4 regions of the Streptomyces sp. MS06 genome follow, and region 1 is predicted to be linked to each of the others. Evidence: riboswitches for the same ligand, from Rfam matches in the RefSeq annotation. Region 1 holds a riboswitch; each other region holds the start of a gene.
The links. A riboswitch is a leader RNA that binds a small molecule or an ion and turns the genes downstream of it on or off. The one in region 1 is predicted to bind cyclic di-AMP.
Positions count from the first base shown of each region.

Region 2: it holds a riboswitch for cyclic di-AMP, as region 1 does, so the genes downstream of both, ACL02U_RS00690 (NlpC/P60 family protein) here and ACL02U_RS17845 (M23 family metallopeptidase) in region 1, are expected to answer to the same signal.
Region 3: it holds a riboswitch for cyclic di-AMP, as region 1 does, so the genes downstream of both, ACL02U_RS18275 (C40 family peptidase) here and ACL02U_RS17845 (M23 family metallopeptidase) in region 1, are expected to answer to the same signal.
Region 4: it holds a riboswitch for cyclic di-AMP, as region 1 does, so the genes downstream of both, ACL02U_RS32080 (peptidoglycan DD-metalloendopeptidase family protein) here and ACL02U_RS17845 (M23 family metallopeptidase) in region 1, are expected to answer to the same signal.

Region 1 is NZ_JBJZOJ010000030.1:17,948-25,269, forward strand. It holds gene ACL02U_RS17835 (PrsW family intramembrane metalloprotease) at 1-1,275, shown strand, start outside; gene ACL02U_RS17840 (aldo/keto reductase) at 1,406-2,350, opposite strand; gene ACL02U_RS17845 (M23 family metallopeptidase) at 2,732-3,793, opposite strand; cyclic di-AMP (ydaO/yuaA leader) riboswitch at 3,805-3,962, opposite strand; tRNA gene ACL02U_RS17850 (tRNA-Met) at 4,451-4,524, opposite strand; gene ACL02U_RS17855 (dihydrofolate reductase family protein) at 5,134-6,270, shown strand; gene ACL02U_RS17860 (hypothetical protein) at 6,459-7,100, shown strand; gene mftR (mycofactocin system transcriptional regulator) at 7,275-7,322, shown strand, end outside.
Region 2 is NZ_JBJZOJ010000001.1:170,632-177,953, reverse strand. It holds gene ACL02U_RS00705 (NlpC/P60 family protein) at 1-327, opposite strand, end outside; gene ACL02U_RS00700 (hypothetical protein) at 795-1,148, shown strand; gene ACL02U_RS00695 (hypothetical protein) at 1,126-2,130, opposite strand; gene ACL02U_RS00690 (NlpC/P60 family protein) at 2,399-3,586, opposite strand; cyclic di-AMP (ydaO/yuaA leader) riboswitch at 3,595-3,765, opposite strand; gene pcrA (DNA helicase PcrA) at 4,251-6,731, shown strand; gene ACL02U_RS00680 (peptidoglycan DD-metalloendopeptidase family protein) at 6,921-7,322, opposite strand, start outside.
Region 3 is NZ_JBJZOJ010000031.1:21,487-28,808, reverse strand. It holds gene ureG (urease accessory protein UreG) at 1-568, opposite strand, end outside; gene ACL02U_RS18295 (urease accessory protein UreF) at 805-1,479, opposite strand; gene ACL02U_RS18290 (urease subunit alpha) at 1,479-3,200, opposite strand; gene ACL02U_RS18285 (urease subunit beta) at 3,193-3,504, opposite strand; gene ACL02U_RS18280 (urease subunit gamma) at 3,515-3,817, opposite strand; cyclic di-AMP (ydaO/yuaA leader) riboswitch at 4,716-4,919, shown strand; gene ACL02U_RS18275 (C40 family peptidase) at 4,923-5,396, shown strand; gene ACL02U_RS18270 (ATP-binding protein) at 5,803-6,264, opposite strand; gene ACL02U_RS18265 (helix-turn-helix domain-containing protein) at 6,493-7,322, shown strand, end outside.
Region 4 is NZ_JBJZOJ010000105.1:20-7,341, forward strand. It holds gene dxs (1-deoxy-D-xylulose-5-phosphate synthase) at 72-1,973, shown strand; gene ACL02U_RS32060 (aspartate aminotransferase family protein) at 1,970-3,355, shown strand; gene ACL02U_RS32065 (helix-turn-helix domain-containing protein) at 3,432-4,028, shown strand; gene ACL02U_RS32070 (DUF6126 family protein) at 4,025-4,147, shown strand; gene ACL02U_RS32075 (tyrosine-protein phosphatase) at 4,166-4,963, opposite strand; cyclic di-AMP (ydaO/yuaA leader) riboswitch at 5,580-5,742, shown strand; gene ACL02U_RS32080 (peptidoglycan DD-metalloendopeptidase family protein) at 5,747-6,631, shown strand; gene ACL02U_RS32085 (SGNH/GDSL hydrolase family protein) at 6,834-7,322, shown strand, end outside.

The sequences.
Region 1 (7,322 bases):
GTCGACCCGGCTCCGTGGCGGAACCTGCTGTTCGCGTTCGCCTGGGGGGCCTGTGCGGCGGCGCTGATCGCCATCATCGCGAACAGTTTCGCGACCCGGTGGATAGCCACCTCGACGGCCGACCCGGTCGACGCGAACACCATCGGGGCGACCGTGGTGGCGCCCATCGTGGAGGAGTCCTCGAAGGCCGCCGCCGTCCTGCTCGTCTTCCTCTTCCGCCGCCGCCACTTCACCGGGATCGTCGACGGGGTGGTGACGGCCGGTGTCACCGCCACCGGCTTCGCCTTCACCGAGAACATCCTCTACCTGGGAAACGCCTTCGGCTCCGACCAGCTCAGCGGCGGCCGCGGGATACCCTCCGTCACCGCGGCGACCTTCTTCGTGCGCGTCGTCATGTCGCCGTTCGCGCACCCCTTGTTCACCGTGTGCACCGGCATCGGCTTCGGCATCGCCGCGCTCTCCGCCGAGCGGCAGCGGCTGCGCCGCTTCCTCGTCCCTCCGTGCGGGCTGCTGCTCGCGATGGGCATGCACGCCTTCTGGAACGGCTCGGCGACCTTCGGCCCGCTCGGGTTCTTCGCCGTCTACGGCGGATTCATGGCGCCCGCGTTCGGGCTGCTGACCTGGCTGGTGATCTGGATCAGGCAGCGTGAGCTGCGGGCCGTGCGCGAGGAACTGCCGGCGTACGTCGCCGCGGGCTGGCTGACGCCGGCCGAGCCGTTCGCGCTCGGCTCGATGCGGGCCCGCCGCACGGCCCGCGACTACGCCCGCCACCACCTCGGCAAACCCGCCGCACGGGAGGTCGCGGGGTACGAGGCGGACGCGACGACGCTGGCGTTCCTGCGGCGCCGCGCGCACCGGGGGCGGGCGGGCGCCGACTTCGCCGTGCGCGAGCAGGAGCTGCTGCAGAAGCTGTGGAGGCGGCGCGAGGCGGCGCGGCCGGCACTGGAGTACGCGGCGCGGGTGACCGCACCGCGCCGGCCGGCGGCGGCCTACCCACCGCTCCTGCCGGGCTACCCGCACCCGGCCTACCCCGGCTACCCGTACCCCGGGCCCCCCGGCCACCCGACCCGCCCGGCTCTCCCCCTCCAGCAGGTCTGGCGGGGTTCCGCAGCGGCCCCCGCCGGGCCGGCACCCGGGCCGGCACCGGTGCCGGCGCCCGGATCGGCCGGGGCGACGGCGGCCAGACCGCCGGTCCCGCCGCCATCCGGTCCGGCGCAGGCTTGGGGGCACGGAACGGCCCCGTCGGGGCAGGCGCACCACCCGTACCGGCCGTAGCCACCGGGCGCGCGGCCGTGGCGGCCGGGGAACACCGGGCCGGCCCGGACACCGGGCCGGCACCCCGCCGGACACCGGGCCGGCACCTCGCCGGACGCGGGCCCCGGCGGCTGCGCGGCGGGCGGGCGGGTCAGGCGGAGGCCTCGCTCAGCCTGGCCAGGTCCTCCTCGGTGAGCTCGAGGTCGGCCACGCCCAGCAGGGCCGGCAGTTGCTCCACGGTGCGCGCGGAGGCGATCGGGGCGGCGACCGTCGGGCGGGCGGCGAGCCAGGCCAGGGCCACCGTCGGCACGGGCCTGCCGTGGGCCTCGGCCACCTCGTCGAGAGCGGTGAGGACCTTCCGGCCCCGCTCGGTCTCCAGGTGCTTCGCGGCACCGCCGGCCCGCACGCTGTCGACCGTCGTGCCGGGCCGGTACTTGCCGGTGAGGAAGCCCGAGGCGAGCGCGTAGTACGGCACCGCCGCCAGACCGGCGCGCGCGGCGACGTCCTGCAGCGCGCCCTCGTAGGTGTCCCGCGAGACCAGGTTGTAGTGCGGTTGCAGTGCGACGTAGCGGGCGAGCCCCTCGCGGTCGGAGAAGTCGAGGGACGCCTGCAGCCGTTCGGCGGAGATGTTGGAGGCGGCGATGTGGCGGACCTTGCCCGCCTTCACCAGTTCGTCCAGCGCACCGATGATCTCCTCGACCGGCACTTCGGGCTTGTCGAAGTGGGTGTAGTACAGGTCGATGTGGTCGGTGCCCAGGCGGCGCAGCGAGGCGTCCGCGGCGGCCTTGATGGTGTCCGCGTTCAGGCCCCGGTACTCGGGGTGCTGGCTGACCTTCGTCGCGATCACCAGGTCGGAGCGGTTGCCGCGGGCGGCCGCCCACCTGCCGATGACGGTCTCTGACTCGCCGCCCCGGTTGCCCTCGGCCCAGGCCGAGTAGGAGTCGGCGGTGTCGATGAAGTTGCCTCCGGCGGCCGCGTAGGCGTCCAGCACGGCGAAGGACAGGTCCTGGTCGGCGGTCCAGCCGAAGACGTTGCCGCCGAGGGCGAGCGGGAAGACCTCCAGGTCGGAACTGCCGAGTTTGCGCAGAGAAGTCATGGTGTGCGTCAACGCGGCCGGTGCGTGCGGCTATTCCGGTGCGGGGTGACCGGCCCCGCCGCCTCCCCGCGGTCCCGGGTGGGCCGCGGTCTCCGTTCCCGGGCGGTGGCGGACGCCGCGCCGGCCGGCGGTCGTCGGGCCCGGTCCCGGGGTGCGGCCGCCGGCGCGGCGGAGGCCCGGCGGACCCGACGTCGGGGGGTGCCGTCAGGACCGCCGGGGGTCAGGGGTGCGAGTGGGAAGCGGAGCGCCACCCTGAGGGACACTCCCGGTGGGGGCGGCAGGGTTCCGGGCGCGGGGAGCCCGCCGAGGTCGGGGACCCGGCGCCCGCATCGGGTCCGGGCGGGGCGCGGAACCGCCCCGGGGAACGGGAGGGAGCGCTGGTCAGGGAGTGAGGCCCTTGCCGCGCAGCCACGCCATCGGGTCGGTCGCGGTGGCCTGGCCGTTGGGGTGGACCTCCAGGTGCAGGTGGGGGCCCGTGACGTTGCCGGTGGCCCCCACCCGGCCGATGACATCACCGGTGCTGACCTTCTGGCCGACACTGACGTTGATCGACGACTGGTGGCAGAACCACAGCTCCGTGCCGTCGTCCAGGGTGAGGATCGTCCGGTAGCCGTAGGAACCGGCCCAGCCCGCCTCGGTGACGGTGCCGCTGTGCACCGCCTTGATCAGGGTGCCGGTGGGCGCGGCGAAGTCGAGGCCGGTGTGGTAGCCGGAGGACCACAGCGAGCCGGCCTCCCCGAAGGTGGAGGTGATGGTGTACGAGACGACCGGCAGCGTGTACTGGCGGGCCAGCGCGGCCAGGCGCTCGGCCTCGGCCTTCTTCGCGGCCTCCGCCTCGGCCTTCTTCTTGGCGGCGGCGGCTTCTTCGGCGGCCTTCTGCTCCGCGGCGGCGGCGGCCTTCTCGGTCTCCTCGGCGAGGGAGGCCTCGGTTGCGGCCTGTGCCTTGGCGTCGACCTGGACCTGCTGCGACTCGGCCTGGGCCATGATGCGGTTGCGCAGCGCCTCTCCGGCGTCGGCCGAGCCCTGCCGGCTGTCGGAGACGGTCATGCCGACGCCGCTGAGCGGCGCCGTGGCGGTTCCGCCCGCCGCATCCGCCTGCGAGCCACCGGCGTCGCCGGAACCGTCGGAGATGAGCGAACCGACGGAGGGCAGGTCGGGCAGCGAGATGGACACCGGCGGCTTGCCGGTCTGCGCGCTGGCCATGCCGCCCGCGCCGACGGCCGCGATGACGCCGACGCCCAGCACGGTGGAGCTGCGGGCGAGTCCGCCGCCGCGCTGCTTGACGACGCGGTGCCGACCGCGGACGGGACGGACGGACTCCTCGGTGGGGTTCCACTCCTCCCAGGGGCCTTCGTCGCTGCGGTGGTCGCCGTAGCCGAACGTCTCTGGGCCGCGCTGACTCGGCACGTACGGGGCCTCGGGGGCAAGCCGGTTGGACGCCACGCGGGCGTACTCCTTTCCTTCCGTCTCGCCTACCGGGTTAGCTGACGGGTTCGGAGCGGGAAGGTCTCCTACGCGCGCATGCCGACCGCCCTCAGACGGAGCCATGCGCCCGATTCACCCCAATACGGTGGTTCCCCGGTTCCCTGACGGGATTCGGCGCGTGAGCACGTAGCCGCCTCCTGTGACGGCTGGGACAAGCGCGCTGCGTTATCGAACGTTAATAGACGCGTAGGCGAGATTCCAAGCCGTTCGGCTTGATCATTAACATTTTCGGCCTGGACTTACAGGTCATGAACGGGCGAAAACGGGCTAGTTGACCCCGTCTCGAGAGGGGGGCGCCGAGCACCCCGAAACTGACGTTGTGTCAGTTGTTATCGGAGGGAGGTCGCCCGCTGACGTACCGTGACGACGTTCCCGACGCCTGCCCCGAGGACCGTCGCGGCGATTTCCCGGTGGCCTTTCGACGGCCTCGGCGACGCCCTCCGCGGTGACCCCTACGCCGACTTCCGCGCCGGAATCCGTGACCGACGGAAGCCACCCGGCGCCGGGGACCGCCGCACCGGAGAGGACCGCGCCGCGCGAGCGGGCTCCACACTTCCCGTCACGCAGAAAAGCCGAGGGCCGGAAACCTTTCGGCTTCCGGCCCTCGGCCTTCAGTAGCGGGGACAGGATTTGAACCTGCGACCTCTGGGTTATGAGCCCAGCGAGCTACCGAGCTGCTCCACCCCGCGTCGGCGTGCCTTCACTGTACGGCATGTGCGGCGCGAAGAGCGAATCGATTCCCCCGGGCCCCTCACCACCGCCCGGAGCCCACCCTCGCCACCGGCACCACCGGCACCACCGGCACCCCCATCCCGCACCTCCGCCATCCCGCACCTCCGTCGGCCCCGCACCGGCCCCGGCGCCACCCCGCTTCCGCCACCGGCCGGTCCCGGCGGAGCCCGCCGGGCCCCGGAGAGGCCGCGGTCCGGGCCGGCCGGGCACGAACGATCGTCCGCGGGTCTCGTACGCTCGGCGGCACCGGCGGCGAGCAGCCGGCGGCCCGCGGCCCGGAGGGAACGGCCAGGATGAAGCGGTGCGGCAGCGGCCCGAGGGCCCGGGGTGCATTCCCCCGCGCACGGGGGACGGCACGCCCGGCGGCCGCCCTGCCGCCACCGACCCGCCACCCCGCCCACACCACGCCCGCCGGCCCGCCACCCCACCGGCCCGCCGGCCCGCCGGCCCGCCGACACCCGCGGGCCCCCCGACCCGCCTGGGCCCGCACACCCGCACACCCGCCCGCACACCCGCCCGCACATCGCCCGCCCTCCGTACGCACGAGCCCCGCCCTGGAGCACCCGATGCCCCTCCCCCACGTCCTCCTCTCCGCCGCCGTCTCCCTCGACGGCTACCTGGACGACACCGGCCCCGAGCGCCTCCTGCTCTCCAGCCCGGCCGACTTCGACCGGGTCGACGAGGTGCGGGCGTCGGTGGACGCGATCCTGGTCGGGGCCGGAACCATCCGCGCCGACAACCCGCGCCTGCTGGTCAACTCTCCGGAGCGGCGTGCCGCACGCGTCGCGGCGGGCCGGCCGGAGTTCCCGCTGAAGGTCGCGGTGACCGCGTCCGGCGATCTGGATCCGGCGGCCCGCTTCTGGCACACCGGCGGTGCCAAGCTGGTCTGTACGACGGACGAGGGCGCCGAGCGGGCCCGGCGGGCCGGCCTGGCGGCGGACGTCGTGTCCCTGGGCCCGGAGCTGCGCGACTGGCGGCCCCTGCTGGAGCACCTGTACGACGAGCGCGGCGTGCGGCGTCTCATGGTCGAGGGCGGCGGCACCGTCCACACCCAGCTTCTGCAGCAGGGCCTGGCCGACGAACTGCAGCTCGTCCTGGCCCCGCTCCTCGTGGGCGACCCGGACGCCCCCCGCCTGTTCGGGCCCGGCGCCTACCAGGGCGGACGGCTGCGCCTCCTGGAGACCCGCCGCATCGAGGACGTCGTCCTGGCCCGCTACGCCCCCACGGCGCCGGGCACCGGACCGGCGGTCTCGGCCGCCGACCGCCGGTGGCTGGAGCTGGCCTGCGACCTCGCGGCGCAGTGCCCCCCGTCGGAGACCGCGTTCTCGGTGGGCGCGGTGGTCGTCGCGTCCGACGGGTCCGAACTGGCCCGCGGCCACTCCCGCGAGGGAGCGGACCCGGTGGTGCACGCGGAGGAGGCGGCCCTGGCCAAGATCTCGCCCGGCGACCCGCGGCTGGCCACCGCCACCGTCTTCAGCAGCCTGGAGCCCTGCGCCCGCCGCGCCTCCCGCCCCGCCCCGTGCGCCCGGCTGATCCTGGACGCGGGCGTCCGCCGGGTGGTGACCGCCTGGCGCGAGCCGGACACCTTCGTCGCGGGCGCCGACGGGAACGCGTTGCTGACGTCGGGCGGCGCCGTCGTCGTCGTACTGCCGGAGTACGAGCAGCGGGCCAAGGAACCGAACCGGCACCTGGTGGGGGGCTGACTCCGCCGGGGCGGCGGTCCTTCCACCGGATGGCGGCACCGGTCCCTCCGTCACCGCCTCCGGCGTGCGCACGCGCGGCGACCGTGACGCAATGGTCCGGTGATGCCCTCCACGCACTTTTCAGGACGTCCGACATGCGCAGCCGCCGGGCGGCGCCCGGGCTGCCACGACGAAGAGCGAGCCACCCCATGAGCACTGGTGCACCCCGCGCACGGAACCCCGTCCGGCAGCGCCCGGTCGCCGGAACACTGGCCGGGCTGGGGCTGGCGGCGCTGACCGCCGCGTCGCTCGTCTCCTGCAGCACGGACAGCGGCGGCAGCAGCCCTTCGTTCACTCCCACTCCCACCGGGCCGGAGACCGCCTCGTTCTCCGGCACCCCGCCGTCCGCCCTCTCCTCGCTCGGGGCGTCCGTCAAGGCGTCGGCCCGTGCCAGGGCCTCGGCCGCGGCATCCTCCGCCTCGGCCCGCGCCTCGGAGTTCGAGGCATCGGTCTCGGCCGAGGCGGAGCGCGCCAACGCGGCCGCCCGGAAGGCGCTCGAGAACGTCGAGGGCCGGGGCAACGCGATCTCCGACGTATCGCTCACCGGCATGCCGACACCCCAGACGGGCGGCCTGCTCGCCCTGATCGTGAACATCACCAACAGCACCGACAAGACCGCCTCCTACGCCGTGCAGGTCGACTTCCGGGACCCCGACGGCAAGGTCGCCGAGACCCGCTACGTCGGCGCCGAGGACCTGAAGCCGGGCGAGAAGGCGCACCCCCTCGCCATCAGCCGCAAGCCCCTGGAACCCAGGCTCACCGCCGAGATCGCCAAGGCTCAGCGCTACTGAGCGGCCCGGTACCGGCCCGCGGTGCAGCGCGCCGTGGCGGGAACCGTCCCGTGCGGGCCGGTCGGCAGGCAGGCCCCTCTCCCGGTCTCCGAGCCGTCGGAGGGTGGCCACGTCGTTGCGGCCGTGCCCGCAGGCGGGCGGCGGTATGTTGAAGCCCTGCGGAAGGAGCCCTGTATGGAGTCGCCTTCGCGCGGCGTGGCCGACCGGCCGGCCAGGACGGGG
Region 2 (7,322 bases), on a different contig from region 1:
CTGGGCCGCGGCGATCGAACCCAGCGCGTCCCGCGCCGCGTTGAGCCGGTCCTCCCGGCGCGCGGCCTCGTCCCGGAGAGTCTTCAGGTGCCGCTGCGCCGCCTGCGCCTCCTCCTCGGCCCCGTCGTACTTCTCGGTGGCGACCTCCGCTTCCCGGTAGAGCTTGTCCACCCTGGCCTTGACCTGCGCCGGTGTGGGCGGCGGCGCGGCGTGGCCGGTGCCGTCGAAGGCCGTCGCGGTCGCCACGCCCGCCAGGGCCACGGTGACGGCCGTGCGGACCGTATGGCCGCTGAGCGAGCGCTGTCGGTGCTTGCGGTGCGCTGCCACGTGGACTTGCACGTCCTTTCCGTACCACTCGTGCGGCCGCCGCTGAGTGGAGCGGCGTACGACCGCCGAGGGTCGGACTGCTCGGCCCGGCGGCGGTCCGCACAAGGGGGAACGTGCCGCCGCCGGGCCTTCTCGGCGGTGGTGTCCGACTGCCGCCCCTGGCCCGAGCGGCGGTGGGGAGTCGACCACCTGGGAAAGGACGCTAGGCGTGCCGGTGTCGACTTGGTAACGGATGAAAGGAAATGGCGGCGTCTGCGCGAAAGGAGGCCGTGCGTGATCGCCGGGGCGAGCGGCCGCCGCCGTCTTCGCGCGGAGCGATGATCAATGTGCCCGACCGCGGGACCCGAGGGGGCGGCGGAATGCTATGGGTGCGCATCGGCCGGGTGCCGGCGACCCGCGGCAGCGGACTCCGCCCTGCGGTGGCCCGGTGTCGGCGGCGCCGGGGACCCCGATTAGGCTCCGCTTCCATGGACGTACTCATCCATCTCTTCGTCGGCCTGCACATCGTCGGCATCGCCTCCCTCCTCGGCGGCTTCCTCACCCAGATGAAGGCCATGGGCCGCGGGACCGCCCGCTTCGTCCCCGCGATGCTGCACGGCGCGCTGACGATGCTGGTCACCGGTGTGGTGCTGGTCGGCCTCAACCAGGCGGACGACCACCCGGTCGACAACATCAAGATCGGTGTGAAGCTGGCCCTGCTGATCGTGATCCTCGGCCTGGTCTACGTGAAGCGGGACGAGGAGACGGTGGACAAGCGGCTGTTCGGGCTGGTGGGTCTGCTGACCACGGCGAACGTCTTCATCGCGGTGCTGTGGACCTGAAGCCCCCGGCCCCGGCGGAACCCGCGGCCCCGCCCGCCGAGCGCACCGCGCCCAGCGCCCCCGCGGCGACCACGCACCACGCGGCCACCGCCACCCACAGCAGCGCCCGGCCGGGATCCCGCAGTCCGGGCACGCCGACCACGCCGGCGACGGACAGGACGGCCGCGGCGGTCATCCCCATCGGGAACACGGTGGACCAGCGCCGCACGTCGTAGCGGAGCCGGGGCCTGGCCACCTCGGCGACCAGCAGCACGGCGTACCAGCACAGCCCCAGCACCAGCAGCCCGACGGTCACCCGGTGCAGGACGCCGCGGTCGTCGTCGTTCCACAGGGACAGGGCGTCGTCCGCCGCCAGCAGCCCCGACCCGGCCAGCGCCGAGAACGCGAGCGCCCCGCCGGCGATCCACTGGTCCCCGGCACCCCTCGCCACCTCCCGCGGGTCGAAGCAGAGCAGCGCGAGGCAGTACAGCGCGAGGCCGGCCCAGAACACCGCGAGCGAGACGTACCCGAGCCAGGGCGCCCCCTCGGCCCGCGCCAGCGTCGCGCCGAGCACGGCCAGCCCCTGCGTGGCCACGCAGCCGAGGAACACCGACCCCGGCACGCCCCGCCGCCAGCCCGGTGCGGCGGCAGCCAGCAGCGCCGGCCACAGCACCACGGCCAGTGCCAGCAGCGCCTCGCCGAGCCACAGCCAGCCCAGTGCGCACACCCCGGTGCCCACCACGGTGGTCGCCGCCACCGCCGTCGGCGCGGCGGGACTCCCGGCCCCCGCGGACCGGTCCCGGCGGCCCGGCGGAAACCGGACGGCCAGGTCAGCCGCGAGCCCCAGCCAGGCTGCGCCGGCCAGCACGAGCAGGATCCGTGACAGCACCTCCCGGCCGGCCAGATCGCAGGCGAGCGCCACCGCGCCGGTCGCCGTCACGGCGGCTCCGGCCGCCGGCGGACGCCGCGCCCACCAGGCGCGCAGGAGGTGGGAGGCGGGCATGGGCCGATGCTAGTGCTCCGGCAGCCGCCAACCGCTCCGCGGCGGCGCCCGCCACGCCCTGTTGTCGCGCTTCCCGGTGAACGAGGCGAGAGCGCGGGTGATCGGGGCGCACCCCGGCGCGGGATGGCCGTGCGCCCCTCACGCGCCGGAGTGCGCCCCCAGAGTGCGCTCGGGCGCGCTGGGGGCCTGCCGGGAGGCCGGGAGGCGTGGCCCCGCGCACCCGGGACGCGCCTCCGTACGGGTGGGGCCGAGCGCGGCCCCGGGCGGGTCAGGCCGGCCGCACCACGCTGTGGATCGCCGACTCGCCGTCGTAGTAGATCGACTCCTCGCGGACGTACGCACCGGGCTTCGGAGCGTGGATCATCATCCCGTTGCCGATGTAGATGCCTACGTGGCTGACGTCGCTGTAGAAGAAGACCAGGTCCCCGGGCCTGGCCTGGGACAGCGGCACCGTGGTGCCGGCGTTCACCTGGTCGTAGGTGGTGCGGGGAAGGTCGACACCGGCGGCCTTCCAGGCGGCCTGGGTGAGACCGGAGCAGTCGTAGGAGCCGGGGCCCGTGGCGCCCCAGACGTAGGGCTTGCCGATCTGCGCGCGTGCGAAGGCGAGGGCCTTGTCGGCCTGGGTGGCGGAGGCGGTGCCGGTGGAGGTGCCCGAGGAGCCGCTGTCGGACGTGCCGGTCCCCGACGTGTCGCCGGTCTGCGCCTGCTGTTGCTGCTGAGCGGCGGCATCCGCCTGGCGCTGCTGCTCCTCCGCCTGCTGCCGGGCCAGTTCGGCGGCCTTGCGGGCCGCCTCCTCCTGCTTCTGCTTCTCGATCGCGGCCAGCCGGGCCTTCTCCTCCGCGGTCAGCCTGGACAGCAGGTCCCGCGCATCCGACAGCTTCTTCTGGACGGTCGCCTTGGCGGCCTTGAGGTCGTCCTGGGTCTCGGTCAGCGTCTGCAGGCTCTCGGTGGCCTCCCGGCGCTGCTCCATGGCCTGCGACTGCTGCGTGATGTAGTCGTCGACCGCCGCCTTCTGGCGTCCGGTGAGCCGGTTCATCACCTGGGCGTGGTCGAAGTAGTCCTGCGGGGAGTCCGCGAGCAGGAAGGTCGCCGTGTCGGGGACGGCCGCGCCGGTGCGGTACTGGGCGGCTGCGAAGGAACCCAGTTCCTCCCGGGCGTCGTTGAGCCCCCTGGTGCGCTCGGCGACCTGGTCCAGGAGGGTGTCGACGCGCTTGCGCTGCTTCGTCGTCCGCTCCTTGGCGGCGTTGTACTTGTCCGTCGCCGCCTCGGCCTGCCGGTACAGGTCGTCGACCTTCTTCTCGACCTCCTCCAGGCTCGGCCGGTCGTCGGTGGAGGGCGAGGCGTCGGCCGTCTGGGAGAGCAGGGCGACGGAGGTCAGGGCGGCCGTGGCGATTGCGGGGGTGCGGATACCGGACACCCGGTTGCCTGCGGGACGCGACTTGCGGTGCGACGCCAAGGGAGGCGACTCCTTCCATGTTCCGCCTACCGGGTTAGCTGTCGGGTTCGGGCGGACGGTTCGGAAGGCTGGCCCTACGGGCCGTACCGGTGACGGAACGGCCCGATTCACCCCAGGTCTCGGTTGGGTCCCCGGCTCCGGGCGCCGTGCGGGCGCGTCGGACTCGGCGGAGGCCGCGCGGCCCGACGACGTTCGCCGGTGGCTGCCCTGCGGCCCGACCGGCACGGTAGCCAACTCGTGAGGCTCCTGTGAAGGTTGATGAGTGATATGCCCGATACATTTTCGTGACCTGATCCCGGAGCGTTGCTCAGCGTGACCCTTCCGGAAGGTTTCCGATACCACTCGGGCCCTTCCCGGCCCGGAAGGCGCTTTCCGGGCCCGCTCCGGGTCCGCCCCGGGGGCGACTTCTCGCCTGCCTCCCCGGAACCCCCGGCCACCCCGTTCGCACCGTCCGTCCCGACCCCTCCGCCGGTCCCGTCCGGGGAACCACCGGCGACCCTTCCCGGCGCGGCACGCCCTCCGCCGTACCGCGCTCCCGTACCGCGCTCCCGTACCGCCCGCCGCAGCACACGGGTCGCCGTCGCGGACCGGTTCGGCGCCGATCCGGACGGTCTTCCCGAGGCGGCCGCGAGCTGTCAGTGCGGCGCCCTAGACTCGGAGAGCGATGAGCAGCCTCTTTGACGACAGCTTCCTGGCGGACCTCCAGGCCCCGCGGGCCCAGGAGGAGCACCTCCCGCCGCCACCCGAGGACGACCACGCTCCGGAGTCGATTCCGGACGATCTGTTCGGCGGGAAGTTCGACGTGCCGCCCGACCGCGACGCGCACTACCGCGACGGCTCCCCGCGGCCGGTGGTGGACCCCGCCGCGCTGCTGGAGGGACTGAACGACAACCAGCGCGCCGCGGTGGTGCACTCCGGCTCCCCGCTGCTCATCGTGGCCGGCGCCGGCTCCGGCAAGACCCGGGTGCTCACCCACCGCATCGCGCACCTGCTGGCCGAACGGGGAGCGCACCCCGGGCAGATCCTCGCGATCACCTTCACCAACAAGGCCGCGGGCGAGATGAAGGAGCGCGTCGAGCAGCTCGTCGGCCCGCGCGCGAACGCCATGTGGGTGATGACCTTCCACAGCGCCTGCGTGCGCATCCTGCGCCGGGAGAGCAAGAAACTCGGCTTCACCTCGTCGTTCTCCATCTACGACGCCGCCGACTCCAAGCGGCTGATGGCCCTGGTCTGCCGGGATCTCGACCTCGATCCCAAGCGCTATCCGCCCAAGTCCTTCAGCGCGAAGATCAGCAACCTGAAGAACGAGCTGATCGACGAGGAGGACTTCGCCGCCCAGGCCGCCGACGGATTCGAGAAGACCCTCGCGCAGGCCTACGCGCTCTACCAGTCGCGGCTGCGCGAGGCCAACGCGCTCGACTTCGACGACCTGATCATGACGACGGTGAACCTGCTGCGCGCCTTCCCGGACGTCGCCGAGCACTACCGCCGCCGCTTCCGGCACGTCCTGGTCGACGAGTACCAGGACACCAACCACGCCCAGTACGCCCTGGTCCGCGAACTGGTCGGCACCGGGGCGCACGACGAGGACGTCCCGCCCGCCGAGCACGACCTGCCGCCCGCCGAACTGTGCGTGGTGGGCGACGCCGACCAGTCCATCTACGCCTTCCGTGGCGCGACCATCCGCAACATCCTCCAGTTCGAGGAGGACTACCCGGACGCGACCACGATCCTGCTGGAGCAGAACTACCGCTCCACGCAGACCATCCTCACCGCGGCCAACGCCGTCATCGAGCGCAACGAGTCACGCCGCCCGAAGAACCTGTGGACCAACGCGGGCACCGGCGCGCGCATCACCGGGTACGTCGCCGACACCGAGCACGACGAGGCCCAGTTCGTCGCCGACGAGATAGACCGCCTGGTCGACGAGGGCGACGCCAAGGCGGGCGACGTAGCCGTCTTCTACCGCACCAACGCGCAGTCACGTGTCTTCGAAGAGGTCTTCATCCGCGTCGGCCTGCCCTACAAGGTCGTCGGCGGAGTGCGCTTCTACGAGCGCAGGGAGGTCCGGGACGTACTGGCCTACCTGCGGGTGCTGGCCAACCCGGAGGACTCCGTGCCGCTGCGCCGCATCCTCAACGTGCCGAAGCGTGGCATCGGCGAGCGGGCCGAGGCCATGATCGACGCCCTCTCCCAGCGCGAGAAGATCAGCTTCCCGCAGGCGCTGCGCCGGGTGGACGAGGCCTACGGCATGGCGGCCCGGTCGGCGAACGCCGTGAAGCGGTTCAACACGCTGATGGAGGACCTGCGGACGGTCGTCGAGTCCGGTGCGGGCCCCGCGACGGTGCTGGAGGCGATCCTCGAACGCACCGGCTACCTGGCCGAACTCCAGGCGTCCACCGACCCGCAGGACGAGACCCGGATCGAGAACCTCCAGGAACTCGCCGCGGTGGCTCTGGAGTTCGAGCAGGAGCGGGACGAGGCCGCGGGCGCCACCCTGGCCGACTTCCTGGAACAGGTCGCGCTGGTCGCCGACTCCGACCAGATCCCCGACGAGGAGGACGGCGACGGCGTCATCACGCTGATGACCCTGCACACCGCCAAGGGCCTGGAGTTCCCGGTCGTCTTCCTGACCGGCATGGAGGACGGCGTCTTCCCGCACATGCGCGCCCTCGGCCAGACCAAGGAACTGGAGGAGGAGCGCCGCCTGGCCTACGTCGGCATCACCCGCGCGCGGGAGCGGCTGTACCTCACCCGGTCGACGATGCGCAGCGCCTGGGGCCAGCCCTCGTACAACCCGCCCTCCCGCTTCCTGGAGGAGATCCCGGCGGTGCACGTCGACTGGAAACGCACCGGGGCGACCGCGCCGGTCTCCACCGGCCCCGCGTCGGGGGTGGCGGCGTCGCTGTCCTCCTCCCGCTCCCGCTCCTCGGCCTCGGGCGCGTCCGGGTTCGCCACCCGGCGCACCGACGAGAAGCCGGTGGTCGGGCTGGCCGTCGGGGACCGGGTGACGCACGACCAGTTCGGTCTCGGCACCGTGGTCGCGGTGAAGGGCTCCGGCGGGAACGCGGAGGCGACGATCGACTTCGGCGACGCCAAGCCGAAGCGGCTGCTGCTGCGGTACGCACCGGTGGAGAAGCTCTGACCGGTTGAGTGCCCCCGGGGGGTTGAGCGCCCCCGGGGCGCGTTTCGTCCCACCCACCCGGCGGCGCCGCGGGCCGGGAGCCGCGCAGGGGGCGTGAGAGTGGGCCAGGAGGTCACAGGGCGGGGCACGGGCGGGGTGCGGGGCGGGGCCCGACCCGCTTCGGCTTCGGACCTTACGGCCCGGCCCCTGCTACGTGGGGTCGAGGTCGTGGCTGCGCAGCCACGGCAGCGGGTCTATCGTCGAGCCGCCGTTGGGGCGCACTTCGAAGTGCAGGTGCGGACCGGTCGTGTTGCCGGAGTTCCCGGAGTACGCGATCGGCTGTCCCGCCTTCACGGTAGTGCCGGGGGCGACGCGGTACCGGGACAGATGGCAGTACCAGGTCTGGGTGCCGTCCTTCGCCGTCACGATCATCATGTTGCCGTAGGCGCTGTTCCACTTCGTCGACACGACACCGTCGGTCGCCGCCATGACGGTAGTGCCGTACGACACCGGGAAGTCGATGCCGGTATGGACCGACATCCAGTTGACGCCGGCCTGGCCGTAGTAGGCGCTGAGCCCGCGCTGCGCCACCGGAAGGGCGAACTTGGGGCG
Region 3 (7,322 bases), on a different contig from region 1:
TGGCGTCGGCGGCCATCCGGGCGAGGTCGGAGCCGACGTACGGGGCGAGGTCCGTCTTGTTGACCACGAGCAGGTCCGCGGTGGTGACGCCCGGTCCGCCCTTGCGGGGGATGTCGTCGCCGCCCGCGACGTCGATCACGAAGACCTGCGCGTCCACGAGCCCCCTGGAGAAGGTCGCGGTGAGGTTGTCACCGCCGGACTCGACGAGGACCAGGTCCAGTGGACCGGTCTCGTCCTCCAGATCCTCCACGGCCTCCAGGTTGGCCGAGATGTCGTCCCGGATCGCGGTGTGCGGGCAGGCACCCGTCTCCACCGCGGTGATCCGCTCGGGCGGCAGCACCGCCTCGCGCAGCAGGAACTCGGCGTCCTCGCGGGTGTAGATGTCGTTGGTGACGACGGCCAGCGACAGTTCGTCCCGCAGGGCCCTGCACAGCGCGGCGACGGTGGCGGTCTTCCCGGACCCGACGGGCCCGCCGAGCCCGATCCGCAGAGCGCGGCGCGAACCGTCGGGCCGCCGGGCGTCGGCGCTGACGGCGGAGGGGCCGGCGTGGGAGTGGTCGAGGTGCATGTGCGGCTCCTGGGACTGGGAACGGTCGGGCGGGCGCCGGTCGGTGACCGGACCACGGGTCGGCGGGGGCGGGGACGGGGACGGGGCGATCAGGTGCGTGCGGCGGTCCGGCGCGTCCGGGTCCGCCCGGGGCGGGCCCCCACCGGTGGCGGAGCGGCCGGAGGGCCGGCGGACCGAACGGGCGCGGGCCGGCGGGTGCTACGAGGGGAACAGCCGCACGCTCCAGCCGGCGGGTGCTACGAGGCGAACAGCCGCACGCTCCAGCCGGCGTGCAGCTCCGCGCCGATCTCCAGCAGCGGCGCGGACGCCGCCGGCAACGCGTCGACGCCTTCGTCGAGCGCACGGCGCGCCGCGTCCACCGCCAGGTCCACCACCCGGTCCAGTTCCGGTGCCAGCCGGGCCAGCACGCGGGTCGCCTCGAACGGGTCGAGGCTCAGCAGCCGCACGGTCGCCGTCGCCGGGCCGCCGACGCTCTCGTAGGCCGCGCAGTGAGCGGCGTCCTCCGGCCCGAGTCCCGCGGCACGTGCGGTCAGCCCGAGCACCACCGGCTGGTGCGCGCCCTTGGGGAACTCGCGTGCGAGGGCGTCCAGTTCACCGGAGGGCCAGGTCGACCGAGCGGCCCGCAGCAACTGCCGGCCGAGCTTCCGGGCCGCGGTGCGCAGTGCCGGCGAGGGCGTGCGGGCCTCGGCGGCCGCGTGCAGTTCCGCCGGGTCCATGCCGAGTGCCGAAGCCGCGGCGAAGCCCGCCGCCACCAGACCGGCGGTGTGCAGCCGGCCCCGGCAGAACCGCTCCAGGTCCGCGGCGCCGGCGATGCGGCCGGCCCGCACCGCCTCCTCGGCGCCCCCGGAGTGCGCGTGCCCTCCGGCGGGAAAGCGGCCGTCCGCCAGGACGAGAAGTGCGGCCCTGGACATCAGAAGAGGAAGTAGCGCTGGGCCATGGGCAGTTCGGCGGCCGGTGCCGCCTCCACCAGCTCCCCGTCGATGCGCACGGCGAAGCTGTCCGGGTCGATCTCGACGCGGGGGCGGGCGTCGTTCTCCCGCATGTCCGCCTTGGACACCGAGCGGGTCGACTCGATGGCGAGGAACCGCTTGCCCAGTCCCAGCCGTTCCGGCAGACCGTCCTCGACGGCGGCCGGGGCGACGAAGTTGACCGAGTTCGCGGCGGGCGCCCGTCCGATCGCCCCGTACATAGGGCGCGGCAGCACCGGCTGCGGGGTCGGGATCGACGCGTTCGCGTCGCCCATCTGCGCGTAGGCGATCTGCCCGCCCTTGAGGACGAGGTGGGGCTTGACGCCGAAGAAGGCGGGTTCCCACAGGACGAGGTCCGCGAGCTTGCCGGTCTCCACGGAGCCGATCTCCCGGGCGAGTCCCTGCGCGACCGCCGGATTGATCGTGTACTTGGCGACGTACCGGCGCACCCGCAGGTTGTCCGCGGCGCCGTCGCCCGGCAGCGCGCCCCGCCGCCGCTTCATGACGTGCGCGGTCTGCCAGGTCCGCATGATCACCTCTCCGACCCGTCCCATGGCCTGCGAGTCGGAGGAGATGATGGAGATGGCCCCCAGGTCGTGGAGCACGTCCTCCGCGCCGATCGTCGACGGCCGGATCCGGGACTCGGCGAAGGCCAGGTCCTCCGGCACCGCGGGGTTGAGGTGGTGGCACACCATCAGCATGTCGAGATGCTCCTCGACGGTGTTGACGGTGAACGGCCGCGTCGGGTTGGTCGAACTCGGCAGCACGTGCGGTTCGGAGACCACGCTCATGATGTCGGGTGCGTGGCCGCCGCCCGCTCCCTCGGTGTGGTAGGCGTGGATGCTGCGCCCGGCGATCGCGGCGAGGGTGTCGCCCACGAACCCGGCCTCGTTGAGCGTGTCGGTGTGGATGGCGACCTGGACGCCGGTCCGGTCGGCCACGGTGAGGGCGGCGTCGATGGCGGCCGGCGTCGAGCCCCAGTCCTCGTGCAGTTTCAGGCCCAGGGCGCCACCGCGGATCTGGGAGAGCATCGCCTCGTGGGAGACGGTGTTGCCCTTGCCGAGCAGGCCGATGTTGAGCGGGTGGTCCTCCATCGCCTCCAGCATCCGGGCGAGGTGCCAGGGCCCGGGGGTCACCGTGGTCGCCTTGGACCCCTCGGCCGGTCCGGTGCCGCCGCCGACCAGCGTCGTGATCCCCGAGGACAGCGCCTCGTCGGCGATCTGCGGGCAGACGAAGTGGACGTGGGCGTCGATCGCGCCGGCGGTGAGGATCCGGCCGTTCCCGGCGATCACCTCGGTCTCCGGGCCGATGACCAGGTCGGGGTGGACGCCGTCCATGGTGTCCGGGTTGCCGGCCTTGCCGATGCCGGTGATCCGTCCGTCGCGGATGCCGACGTCGGCCTTGACGATCCCCCAGTGGTCGATGACGACGGCGCCCGTCACCACCGTGTCCGGGGTGCCCTCGGCACGGGTGGCCCGGGACTGGCCCATCGACTCCCTGATGACCTTGCCGCCGCCGAACACCGCTTCGTCGCCGGCGAGTCCGGGCCCACCGGAGCGGTCCTCCTCGATCTCGACGAGCAGCTCGGTGTCGGCGAGCCGGATGCGGTCACCGGTGGTGGGGCCGAACAGGTCGGCGTACGCGGCGCGCGAGATCTCAGGCATCGAGGGCACCTCCGGTCCGGCCGCGCAGGCCGGGTACGACGCGGGCGCCGGCCAGCGGGACGAGTTCGACCTCGACGGGGATACCGGGTTCGAAGCGCACGGCGGTGCCGGCGGGAACGTTCAGCCGCCTGCCGTGGGCCGCCGCACGGTCGAACTCGAGGCCCGGGTTGGCCTCCGCGAAGTGGTAGTGGGAACCGACCTGCACGGGGCGGTCGGCGGCGTTCAGCACGAGCAGTGCCGTGACCTCGCGGCCCGCGTTGCACACGATCGGACCGTCGGCGAAGAGGATCTCTCCCGGTGTCATCGCCGCCCCCTCAGACGATCGGCTCGTGCACGGTGACGAGCTTGGTGCCGTCCGGGAAGGTGGCCTCCACCTGCACGTCGTGGACCATCTCGGCCACGCCGGGCATGACGTCGTCGCGGGTGAGCACCTTCCGCCCGGAGGACATCAGCTCGGCGACGGTCCTGCCGTCGCGGGCGCCTTCGAGGAGGTGCGAGGTGATCAGGGCGACGGCCTCGGGGTGGTTCAGTCTCAGCCCTCGGGAGCGGCGCTTCTCGGCGACGTCGGCCGCCACGTGGATCAGCAGCCTCTCCTGCTCGTGCGGGGTCAGTTGCATGTCCCACCTCACCTCCTCGCTCCGGACCGTGCGGGGTCCGGCTGCCGCAGCCACCGCGCCAGGGAATACACGTAGCACACGGACGAACCGCGCGAACCTTCGCGAACCGGATACGAAAACCCCAGGTGGCGTGGTGGGGCAGGTTAGTTCGGTGGAGTTTCAACGACGTTAAACCGAACCTTGATCACCTCATGACCGCGTCCTGGCGTGCCGCATACCGCCGCACACGGGCGAGTCGCGCGCCGACCGGGTGACGGTCCGGGACAGAAGTCGTCCTCCGGGGCGCAGGACGCCCCGTGAGGCGGAGGACGGTCCCTGGGACGGAGGACGGGCGGGCGGCAGGGCGGCGGTCCGGGGCGGGGCGACGCACGGGAGGGGGCGGCTCGCCGGCCGCGCGCCGGGACAGCTCGTCGAGGGCGGGGCGACGCGCGGGAGGGGGCGGGCACCGGTTCGGGACGACGCGGGCGTCGGTTCGGGCGGGCGGGACCACACCCTGCCGGTCGGACGGCCGCGGTGCCTCCCGGCGCGGGCGGTGCGCCGCCGCGCGTCGGCGGTTGACAACCTCCGTTCGCGCCGCCCTGTACCGGACCCCGCGACGGGTCCGGCGCGGCCCCGTTGAAACGCGCCGAACGACGGTCCCCTCATCGGCGTATCCGCACCGGTTTTTTCGGGCTCGCCGCGGTTGCGCCGCCCTCCCGGCCCGGCAACCCGCCGTACGTCTACGCCGCTGGTCCGGGGCAGGTCCGCAGGGTGGACGCCGGGTCCGGCCGGCCCGCACCCACCCCAACGGAGGAAGGGTGACCAACGACACATAGGCCAGGTTCCGTTGTGATTCTCCGGCGCCCGTGGGTGAGGATCCCTGACTGACGGCAAGCCCCCGCCACAGACGGCGGGGCGGTCCGGGCGGACGCCGAGTCCTGCCGCCGTCCGGGCGACGGGTCGACAGAAGTGGATCGGCAGGAGTGGAGGACCCGAGCACGACGGGCTGCCGGAGCGTCAGTTCCGAGCGGTCCTTGGGGTGAAGTCGCCGCCACGGCGACCGGGCAACTTCGCCAGCCCGAATCCGACAGGTCATCCTTCACAGGCGGATGACGAAGGGTTGCGCATGACTGTGCCCAATCGTGTCCCGTCCCTCATGGCCCGCGCCGGGACCGCCTCGGCCCTCACGCTCGCCGCGGTCGGCGGCTCGGTCCTGGTACCGGGCTTCGCCCCGGACGCCGCGGCCGCCACGGTGGCGACGAAGGCGCTCCACGTGGCGGCCTCCAAGAAGGGCTCGCCCTACCAGTGGGGCGCCACGGGCCCGTACCGCTTCGACTGCTCCGGTCTGACGCTGTACTCGTACAAGAAGGCGGGTAAGAAGCTGCCCCGAACGGCGGCCCAGCAGTACAACCGCACCCATCACGTTGCCGCCCGCCACCGCAGAGTCGGTGACCTGGTCTTCTTCCACTACGGCCGGAGCGTCTACCACGTCGGCATCTATGCCGGACGGGGGCGGATCTGGCATGCGCCGAAGACCGGCGACGTGGTGCGGCTGCAGAAGATCTGGACCGGCAGCGTCTGGTACGGCCGGGTCCGCTGACGGCCGCGTCGGACGACGGCCGGGTCCGCCGGCGAGCAGGCCCGGCGGCGGCCGGGCGGGGGCGGCGGCCGGGCGGGGGCGGCGGCCGGGCGGTGGCGGCGGCCGGGCGGGGGCGGCGGCCGGGCGGTGGCGGCGGCCGGGCGGGGGCGGCGGCCGGGCGGTGGCGGCGGCCGGGCGGTGGCGACCAACGAGGTGCCGTCGAGGCCGTGTCCGCCGGGCGCCGCGTCGCGGGCCCGGGTGACGCCCGTACACGGCAGTGGCCGCGTGTACCGGGTGATGGCGGTGCGGGCCCCGGGCTCCCTCCGGGCGGGCCCGGGCCGGCCCGGCCCGGGCCGGACGTGCCGGTCGCGGGCGGAGCCCCGCCGGCACCGGTGCCGGCGTGAGCCGCGCCCCGCCCAGCGGGGGCTCATGGCTCGGGCCGGTGGACCGCGGGGACCGCGTCGACCGCGGTGACGGTCCACGGCAGGGCGATGGAGACGGTCTTCCCGCCCTCCGGCGTGGGGCGCACGGTGAGGCTCCCGCCGCACTCCGCGGTCAGGCATCGGATGATCACCATCCCGCGGCCGTTGTCCTGCTGAACGGCCGCGGGGAGCCGTCTGGGGAAGCGGGGATGGCTGTCGGTGACGCCGATGCGCAGCTCCTCGTCCCGTTCCAGGGTGAGGCCCACCGTGAAGGTCGGCGACTGGCCGAAGGTGTGCTGGACGGCGTTGGTGGCCAGCTCGGAGACGATCAGCCGGATGGTGTCGGCGGTGTCCGAGTCCTCCGCCAGCCCCCACTCCGCGAGGGTGCCGGCCACGAAGGCACGGGCCGCGGGTACCGAGGCGGGATCGCTCGGCAGAGTGACGGATGCTTCCAGAAGATCTGCCATGGCGACGTCGTCCTTTTCCCGCGGGACCGCGGTCCGGCACGCGAGGCGGATGGTTCGAGTACGGTCCCGGACTGGTGCTTGGCCGCCAGACTGCCACCACAGGGGCGCTCATGGGCGGCGATCCACCAAGATGTGCATATATCTGTCGCTCGAAGCGGTGAACTCTGTTACTGCAGCACATATTTGGCAGGGCGACAGGAGTAAAGGAATACGAGGAGGAGTGGCGCGATGCAGGACGGTCCCGCGGTCCGCCGCCGGAAGCTGGGCGCCGAACTTCGCTCCCTGCGCACCGGTGCGGGTTTCACCAGCGGCGAGGCGGCTCGGCTGGTGGGCTGGCACCAGTCGAAGGTCAGCCGAATCGAGACGGGCACGAGCGGCGCGAAACCGGCCGATGTGCGGTTACTGCTGGACGCCTACGGGGTCGAGGACACCGGGATCCGCGAGCTGCTGCTGGTGCTCGCCGGTTCCCGCAACACGGTGCGGGACCACTGGTGGCACGCCTACCGCGGGGTACTGCCGCCCACCTACCGCGACTTCATCTCGCTGGAGTCGCAGGCGAGCGCGATGCGGACACTGGAGACCTCGGTGGTGCCGGGACTGCTGCAGACGCCGGAGTACGCCCGCGCGGTGACCAGGGCCGCCGTGGACGAGGTCGACGACGACCGGCTGGACGCCCTGGTCGAGGTGCGGCTGGCACGCCAGGACGTGCTGCGGTCGGACCCGCCGCTCAGGCTCAGCGCGGTGCTGGACGAGGCCGTGCTGCACCGGGAGGTGGGCGGGCCCGAGGTGATGGCCCGGCAGCGGGCGCGACTGGCAGAGGCCGCCGGCCTGCCCCAAGTACTGCTCCAGGTGCTGCCGTTCTCCGCGGGGGCGCATATCGGCATCACCGGGCCTTTCGTTATCTTCTCATTTTCGAGCACTTCCGATCTGGATGTTGTCGTTATCGACCACTTGACGAGTAGCCTCCACCTCGAACGGAAAGAAGACCTCCGGGCTTACTCGGAGGCCTTCGACTCCCTGAGGGCGCACGCCCTTTCACCCGAGGACTCGCTGGAACT
Region 4 (7,322 bases), on a different contig from region 1:
GGTCCCCGCCGCGGGGACACCGGCAGTGACGGTGAGTTGAACAACGGCACGGACCGAGAGGGGGCCCGAGCGTGACCATGCTGGAGAACATCCGGGGACCACGTGACCTGAAGGCGCTTTCCGAAGCAGAGCTGCACGAACTGTCCTCAGAGATACGGGAGTTCCTGGTGCAAGCCGTCGCCCGCACCGGCGGGCACCTCGGGCCCAACCTCGGGGTGGTGGAACTGACCGTCGCCCTTCACCGGGTCTTCGAGTCGCCCACCGACCGCATCGTCTGGGACACCGGCCACCAGTGCTACGTGCACAAGCTGCTGACGGGACGCCAGGACTTCTCCAAACTGCGCGGAAAGGGCGGGCTCTCCGGCTACCCCGCACGTGAGGAGTCCGAGCACGACATCGTCGAGAACAGCCACGCCTCCACCGCCCTGGGCTGGGCCGACGGACTCGCCAAGGCCCGTCAGGTGCAGGGCGGGAACGGGCACGTCGTCGCGGTGATCGGGGACGGGGCCCTCACCGGCGGCATGGCCTGGGAGGCGCTGAACAACATCGCGGCCGCGAAGGACCGACCGCTGATCATCGTCGTCAACGACAACGAACGCTCCTACGCGCCCACCATCGGAGGCCTCGCCAACCACCTGGCGACGCTGCGCACCACCGACGGCTACGAGAAGGTCCTCGCCTGGGGCAAGGACGTCCTGCTGCGCACACCCGTCGTCGGCAACACCGTCTACGAGTCCCTGCACGGTGCGAAGAAGGGATTCAAGGACGCCTTCGCACCGCAGGGCATGTTCGAGGACCTCGGCCTGAAGTACCTCGGCCCGATCGACGGCCACGACATCAGGGCCGTCGAGTCCGCGCTGCGCCGCGCCAAGCGCTTCCACGGGCCGGTGCTGGTCCACTGCCTCACGGAGAAGGGCCGCGGGTACGAGCCCGCCCTCGCCCACGAGGAGGACCACTTCCACACGGTGGGCGTGATGGACCCCCTCACCTGCGCGCCGCTCACCCCCGCCGGCGCGCCCTCCTGGACGTCGGTGTTCGGCGACGAGATGGTCCGGATCGGCGAGGAGCGCGACGACGTCGTCGCGATCACGGCGGCGATGCTGAACCCGGTGGGGCTCGGCAAGTTCGCCGCCCGGTTCCCCGACCGGGTCTGGGACGTGGGCATCGCCGAGCAGCACGCCGCGGTCTCGGCGGCCGGCCTGGCCACCGGGGGACTCCACCCCGTCGTGGCCGTCTACGCCACCTTCCTCAACCGCGCCTTCGACCAACTGCTGATGGACGTGGCGCTGCACCGCTGCGGAGTGACGTTCGTACTGGACCGGGCCGGCGTGACCGGCGCCGACGGCCCCTCCCACAACGGAATGTGGGACATGTCCGTCCTCCAGGTCGTACCCGGGCTCAGGATCGCCGCGCCCCGCGACGCCGACCAGCTCCGCCTCCAGCTCAGGGAAGCGGTAGCGGTCGACGACGCGCCCACGGTGCTGCGGTTCCCCAAGGAGTCGGTGGGGCCGTCCGTGCCCGCGGTCGACCGCGCCGGCGGTATGGACGTGCTGCACCGGGGGGACCGGCCCCAGGTGCTGATGGTCGCCGTCGGCGTCATGGCGCCGGTGTGCCTGCAGGCCGCCGAACTCCTCGCGTCCCGCGGGATCGGCTGCACCGTCGTCGACCCCCGCTGGGTGAAACCCGTCGACGCCGCCCTGCCCGGCCTCGCCGCCGAGCACGAACTGGTGGCCGTCGTCGAGGACAACAGCCGCGCGGCCGGAGTCGGCTCGGCGGTGGCGCTCGCCCTCGGCGACGCCGAAGTGGACGTACCCGTGAGGAGGTTCGGGATCCCGGAGCAGTTCCTCGCACACGCCAAGCGCGGCGAGGTGCTGGCGGACATCGGCCTCACCCCCGTCGAGGTCGCCGGACGGATCAGCGCGAGCCTGGCCGTCAAGGGCGCGGACGGCCCAGCCAAGGAGAACACCGTATGACCACCGAGTTCGACCTCGGCGCCCTGCTGGCCGAGCGGGGCGCGGAGCGGTACGAGCTGCACGCCAGGTACGTGAACCCGCAGTTGCCGCGGATGCTGCACACGATCGGCTTCGACCGCTACTACGAGCGGGCCGAGGGCGCGCACTTCTTCGACGCCGAGGGCAACGACTACCTGGACATGCTGGCCGGGTTCGGCGTGATGGGCCTGGGCCGGCACCATCCGGTGGTGCGGCGGGCCCTGCACGAGGTGCTGGACCTGGGGCTGGCGGACCTCACCCGGTTCGACTGCCCGCCGCTGCCGGGACTGCTGGCGGAGAAGCTGCTGGAGCGCAGTCCGCATCTGGAGCGGGCGTTCTTCTCCAACAGCGGCACGGAGGCGGTGGAGACGGCGCTGAAGTTCGCCCGCTGCGCCACCGGCCGGTCTCGCGTGCTGTACTGCGCGCACGCCTTCCACGGGCTGACCGCGGGCTCGTTGAGCGTGAACGGGGAGGCGTCGTTCCGCGACGGGTTCGCGCCGCTGCTGCCGGACACGGTCGTCCCGCTGGGCGACCTGGACGCACTGGCCCGCGAGCTGAAGCGGGGCGATGTGGCGGCGCTGATCGTGGAGCCGATCCAGGGCAAGGGCGTGCACGCCACTCCGCCCGGATACCTGCGCGGCGCGCAGGAGCTGCTGCACAAACACAAGGCGCTGCTGATCGCGGACGAGGTGCAGACGGGACTGGGCCGGACCGGGGACTTCTACGCCTACCAGCACGAGGAGGGTGTGGAGCCGGACCTGGTGTGCGTGGCCAAGGCCCTGTCCGGCGGGTACGTGCCGGTGGGGGCGACGCTGGGGCGGGAGTGGATCTTCGGGAAGGTGTTCTCGTCGATGGACCGGGTGCTGGTGCACTCGGCGAGCTTCGGATCGAATGCGCAGGCCATGGCGGCGGGGCTGGCGGTGCTCTCGGTGATGGAGAACGAGGGGATCGTCGCGCGGGCGCGGGCGATGGGCGAGCTGCTGAGGTCCCGGCTGGCGGAGCTGGTGGAGGAGTACGAGCTGCTGGCGGACGTGCGCGGTCGGGGTCTGATGATCGGCGTGGAGTTCGGGCGGCCGCGGTCGCTGCGGCTGCGGAGCCGGTGGGCGATGCTGCAGGCGGCGCGCAAGGGGTTGTTCGCGCAGATGGTGGTGGTGCCGTTGCTGCAGCGGCACCGGATCCTCACACAGGTCTCGGGCGACCACCTGGAGGTGATCAAGCTGATCCCGCCGCTGGTGATCGACGAGGCGGATGTGGACCGGTTCGTGGTTGCGTTCAGGGCCGTGATGGACGACGCGCACAACGGCGGAGGCCTCGTCTGGGACTTCGGGAAGACCCTCGCCAAACAGGCGGTCTCGGGGCGTTGACGCTGGCCACCGCGGGTGTGTTGCCTCTCAGGCAAAAAATTTGCCTGATGGGTAAGGGTTCCGGCTGAATGGAGGCATGAACTCCCCCGAAGCCCTGACCGCGGTGGCGCCGCAGCTTCGTGCCCTGCGGCGACGGGCCGGTCTCACCCTGGAGGCCGCAGCCCGCGCCGCGGGCCTTTCGCCCGCCCACCTCTCCCGGCTGGAGACCGGGCAGCGCCAACCCTCCCTGCCGATGCTGCTCGCGCTGGCCCGCGTCTACGGTACGACCGTCTCGGAGCTGCTCGGCGAGACGGTCGCCGACCGCGACGCCGTCGTCCGCCACGCCGGCATGGAGCCGACGACGGCCGGCGGCTGGACCTACCGGCAGGCCGGCGCCCAGGGCCGCGGCATGCAGGCCCTGCGCGTCCACGTCGCCCACGGCGCCCAGGGCGACATCGTGCGTGTGCACCCCGGCGAGGAGTGGCTGTACGTCCTCACCGGGCGGCTCGTGCTGCAGCTGGGCGACGCCACGCACCGGCTGGCGCCCGGCGACAGCGCGCACTTCGACTCGCTGACCCCGCACCGCCTCGCCGCGCAGGAGGCGCACGGGGTGGAGCTGCTGTTCGTCCACACCCTGCTGCAGAGCCCGACGGCCGCGCTGTGCCTCGGCCCCACCCCTGGAGAGACGCCATGAGCGAGCGTGAGGAGAAGTTCCCCCGCAGCCTGTGGATCCGGCTGATCGTCTACATCGCGGTGGGGCACGTCCTGGCCGCGTTCATCTGGCTGCTGTTCGAGGTGGGCGCCGGGCAGTAGCGGCCCCGCCGGTCCCCGTCACTCCAGCAGCCGGTGCCGCAGCCGCTCGCGGGTCTCGGCGGTGAGGCCCAGCCCCCGCGAGAGGTAGGCCTCCACTCCGCCCCACGTCTCCTCGATGGTCTCCATCGCCGCCGTCAGGTACTCCGCGCGCGCGTCGAACAGCGGGCTGAGCAGCTCCATCACCTCGGCGGAGTAGGCGTCGCCGGACCCGTTGCCGCGGTGCACCCTGTAGCGGCGGTGCTTGGCGTTGGACTCGAGGTAGTCGGTGCGGATCGCGTCGCGCTCCACGTCGACCGCGAGGAGTGTGACGGCTATCGAGAGCCCCGCACGGTCCTTGCCCGCCGCGCAGTGCATCAGCGCGGGGACGCTGTCCTCGGCCAGTGCGTGCAGGACCCTGGAGTGCTCGGCGGTGCGCTCCCGGATGATCGTGCGGTAGGAGTCGATCATCCGGTTCGCGGCCTTGCCGTCGGCGAGGATCGTGCGCAGCTGGTCGGTGTCGCCGTCCCGGACCAGCTTCCAGAACTCGGCTCCGTCGGCCGGGTCGCTCAGCGGCAGGTTGACGTTCCGCACGCCCGGCAGGTCGACGTCCGGGCCCTCCAGCCTCTGGTCCGCCGCATTGCGGAAGTCGAAGATCGTGTGGAGGTCCAACGAGGACAGGAAGGCGGCGTCCTCCGCGGTCGCGTGGGCGAGGTGTCCGCTGCGGAACAGCACGCCGTACCGCACCCTGCGTCCGTCGGTCGTGGGCAGTCCGCCCACGTCGCGGAAGTTGCGCACGGCGGCCAGCTCGGGTTCGGTCGACGGCACCTGCTGCGTCACGAGGGCTCCTCCCAGTCCGGCCCGCCGGCGCGCGGCGGATGGCCGACGGGACGCTGTCGACGATACGACATGGATTCCCGGGGCAACGGATTGCCCGCGGGAGCCCGGCGGACCGCCGGTCCGCACGCCGGGAGCAGGCGCCGGACACCGTTCCCCGACGGGCGAACCGCCTGCCGCGGCGTCGGCCGACGGCGCTCCGCCGCCCGCGACCTGACGACGGGAAATACGGTCTTATGGGGAGGTAATGGACGAGGCGGGGTAAGTCGGGTCTGCTGCGGCTTCTTCGAAATGTGCCCCGACTGCTACGCATCTGTGCCGTCTGACCGAATTGCACTTTTGGGTACAACTCGTCGTGTAATAGCGGACTATGGGGGTGGGTTGGTGAGGAGCGTCATAGTCGTGACCGTCCGTCGCCCGTCATGAGCACGTAATGGGGTTGCGTTCCCTGGGGCATTGAGGGAAACGCCGGGTGGCGGATGTACGCAGGGTGACAGGAAACTCCCGCCGCGGATCCGGGGAATCGCGGGCCCGTGCCGCCGTCTGCTTGTTTCGGCGCGCCCGCTCGCTTACGTTCCACTCCGATCCGGGCGGACGCCGAATCCTGCCGCCGCCCCGGACTTCGCACCCACCCACCCGTGCACGGCAGGAGCGGGGGACCCACAGGCAAGACCGCCTGTTCCGGTTCCCGGAACGGCTAGGGGTCAAGCCGCGACAGTGTCGCGGCCGGGCATCTCCAGCCCGCACCCGACAGCTCACCTCGCAGGCGCCGGAGAGGAATTCGCCATGCCCGCGAAGGGTAAGCACCGCCGTACCAGGTCCCAGCGCCTGACCCGTTCGATCGCCGTCGCCGGAACCGGCGGCGCCGCGCTCGCCCTGCCGCTCCTCGGCGCCACCGGTGCCCACGCGGCGACCCCGCAGTCGGCTCCCGAGAAGACCGTCCAGTCCGTGCCGGCCGCCGCCGTCAAGACCGCGGCGAAGAGCACCGGCTCCGGCGTCCGCACCTACACCGTGAAGGCCGGCGACTACCTCTCGAAGATCGCCGGCGAGCAGCACGTCAGCGGTGGCTGGCACAAGCTGTACCAGGACAACCGCAAGGCGATCGGCAGTGACCCGTCGCTCATCCACCCCGGCCTGAAGCTGTCCATCGGCAAGAAGGCCGCCGCCAAGAGCGCCCCCGCCGCCGCTAAGCCGGCCAAGCCGGCGAAGAAGTCCACCGCGAAGACGACGACCGCCTCCGCCAAGGCCGCGCAGAGCTCCAGCGGCTACACCCTTCCGGTGTCCGGCGCCACCATCGGCACCGGCTACCACGTGGCGGGCAGCATGTGGGCCAGCGGCTACCACACCGGCGTCGACTTCGTCGTCCCGTCCGGCACCTCCCTGAAGGCCGTGGCCGGAGGCACCGTGGTCTCCGCCGGCTGGGGCGGCGCGTACGGCAACCAGGTCGTCATCAAGCTGCACGACGGCTACTACGCCCAGTACGCCCACCTGTCGCAGCTCTCGGTGTCGGCCGGGCAGACCGTGAGCGCGGGCCAGCAGATAGGCCTCTCCGGCGCCACCGGCAACGTCACCGGTCCGCACCTGCACTTCGAGATCCGGACCACCCCGAACTACGGCTCCGACGTGGACCCGGTCGCCTACCTGCGCGCACACGGAGTCACCGTCGGCTGACGCCGGCACCCCGCACCACCACCTGCCTGACACGCCACCGAAGGCCGGACCCCGATCCCCGGGTCCGGCCTTCGGTCGTCCCACCGAGCCGACAGTGGTCCATCTCACCGCCCGTCAACCTCTGCCTACGGTCGCGTAGGTCACAACCGAAGGTGAATCATGGACCCTTGTGGCAGACGATTCGAAGAGTGACAACAGTTCAGTGATCGGGTCGTACGTGGCGGTGGGGGACAGCTTCACCGAAGGCGTCGGCGACCCCGGCCCCGACGGGCAGTTCGTCGGCTGGGCCGACCGGCTCGCCGTACTGCTCGCGGACCGGCGGCCCGAGGGCACCTTCACGTACACGAACCTCGCGGTACGCGGGAAGCTGCTCGACCAGATCGCGGCGGACCAGCTCCCGCAGGCCGTGCAACTGGCCCCGGACCTGGTTTCCTTCTGCGCGGGCGGCAACGACATCCTGCGCCCCGGCACCGATCCGGACGAGGTGGCCGAGCGGTTCGAGCGCGCCGTGGCCCGGCTCACCGAAGCGGCCGGCAGGGTGCTGGTGACGACCGGATTCGACACCCGCGGGGTGCCGGTCCTCAAGCACCTGCGCGGAAAGATCGCGACCTACAACGGGCACGTGCGGGCCGTCGCCGACCGGTACGGCTGCCCGGTGCTCGACCTGTGGTCGCTGCGGTCCGTGCAGGAC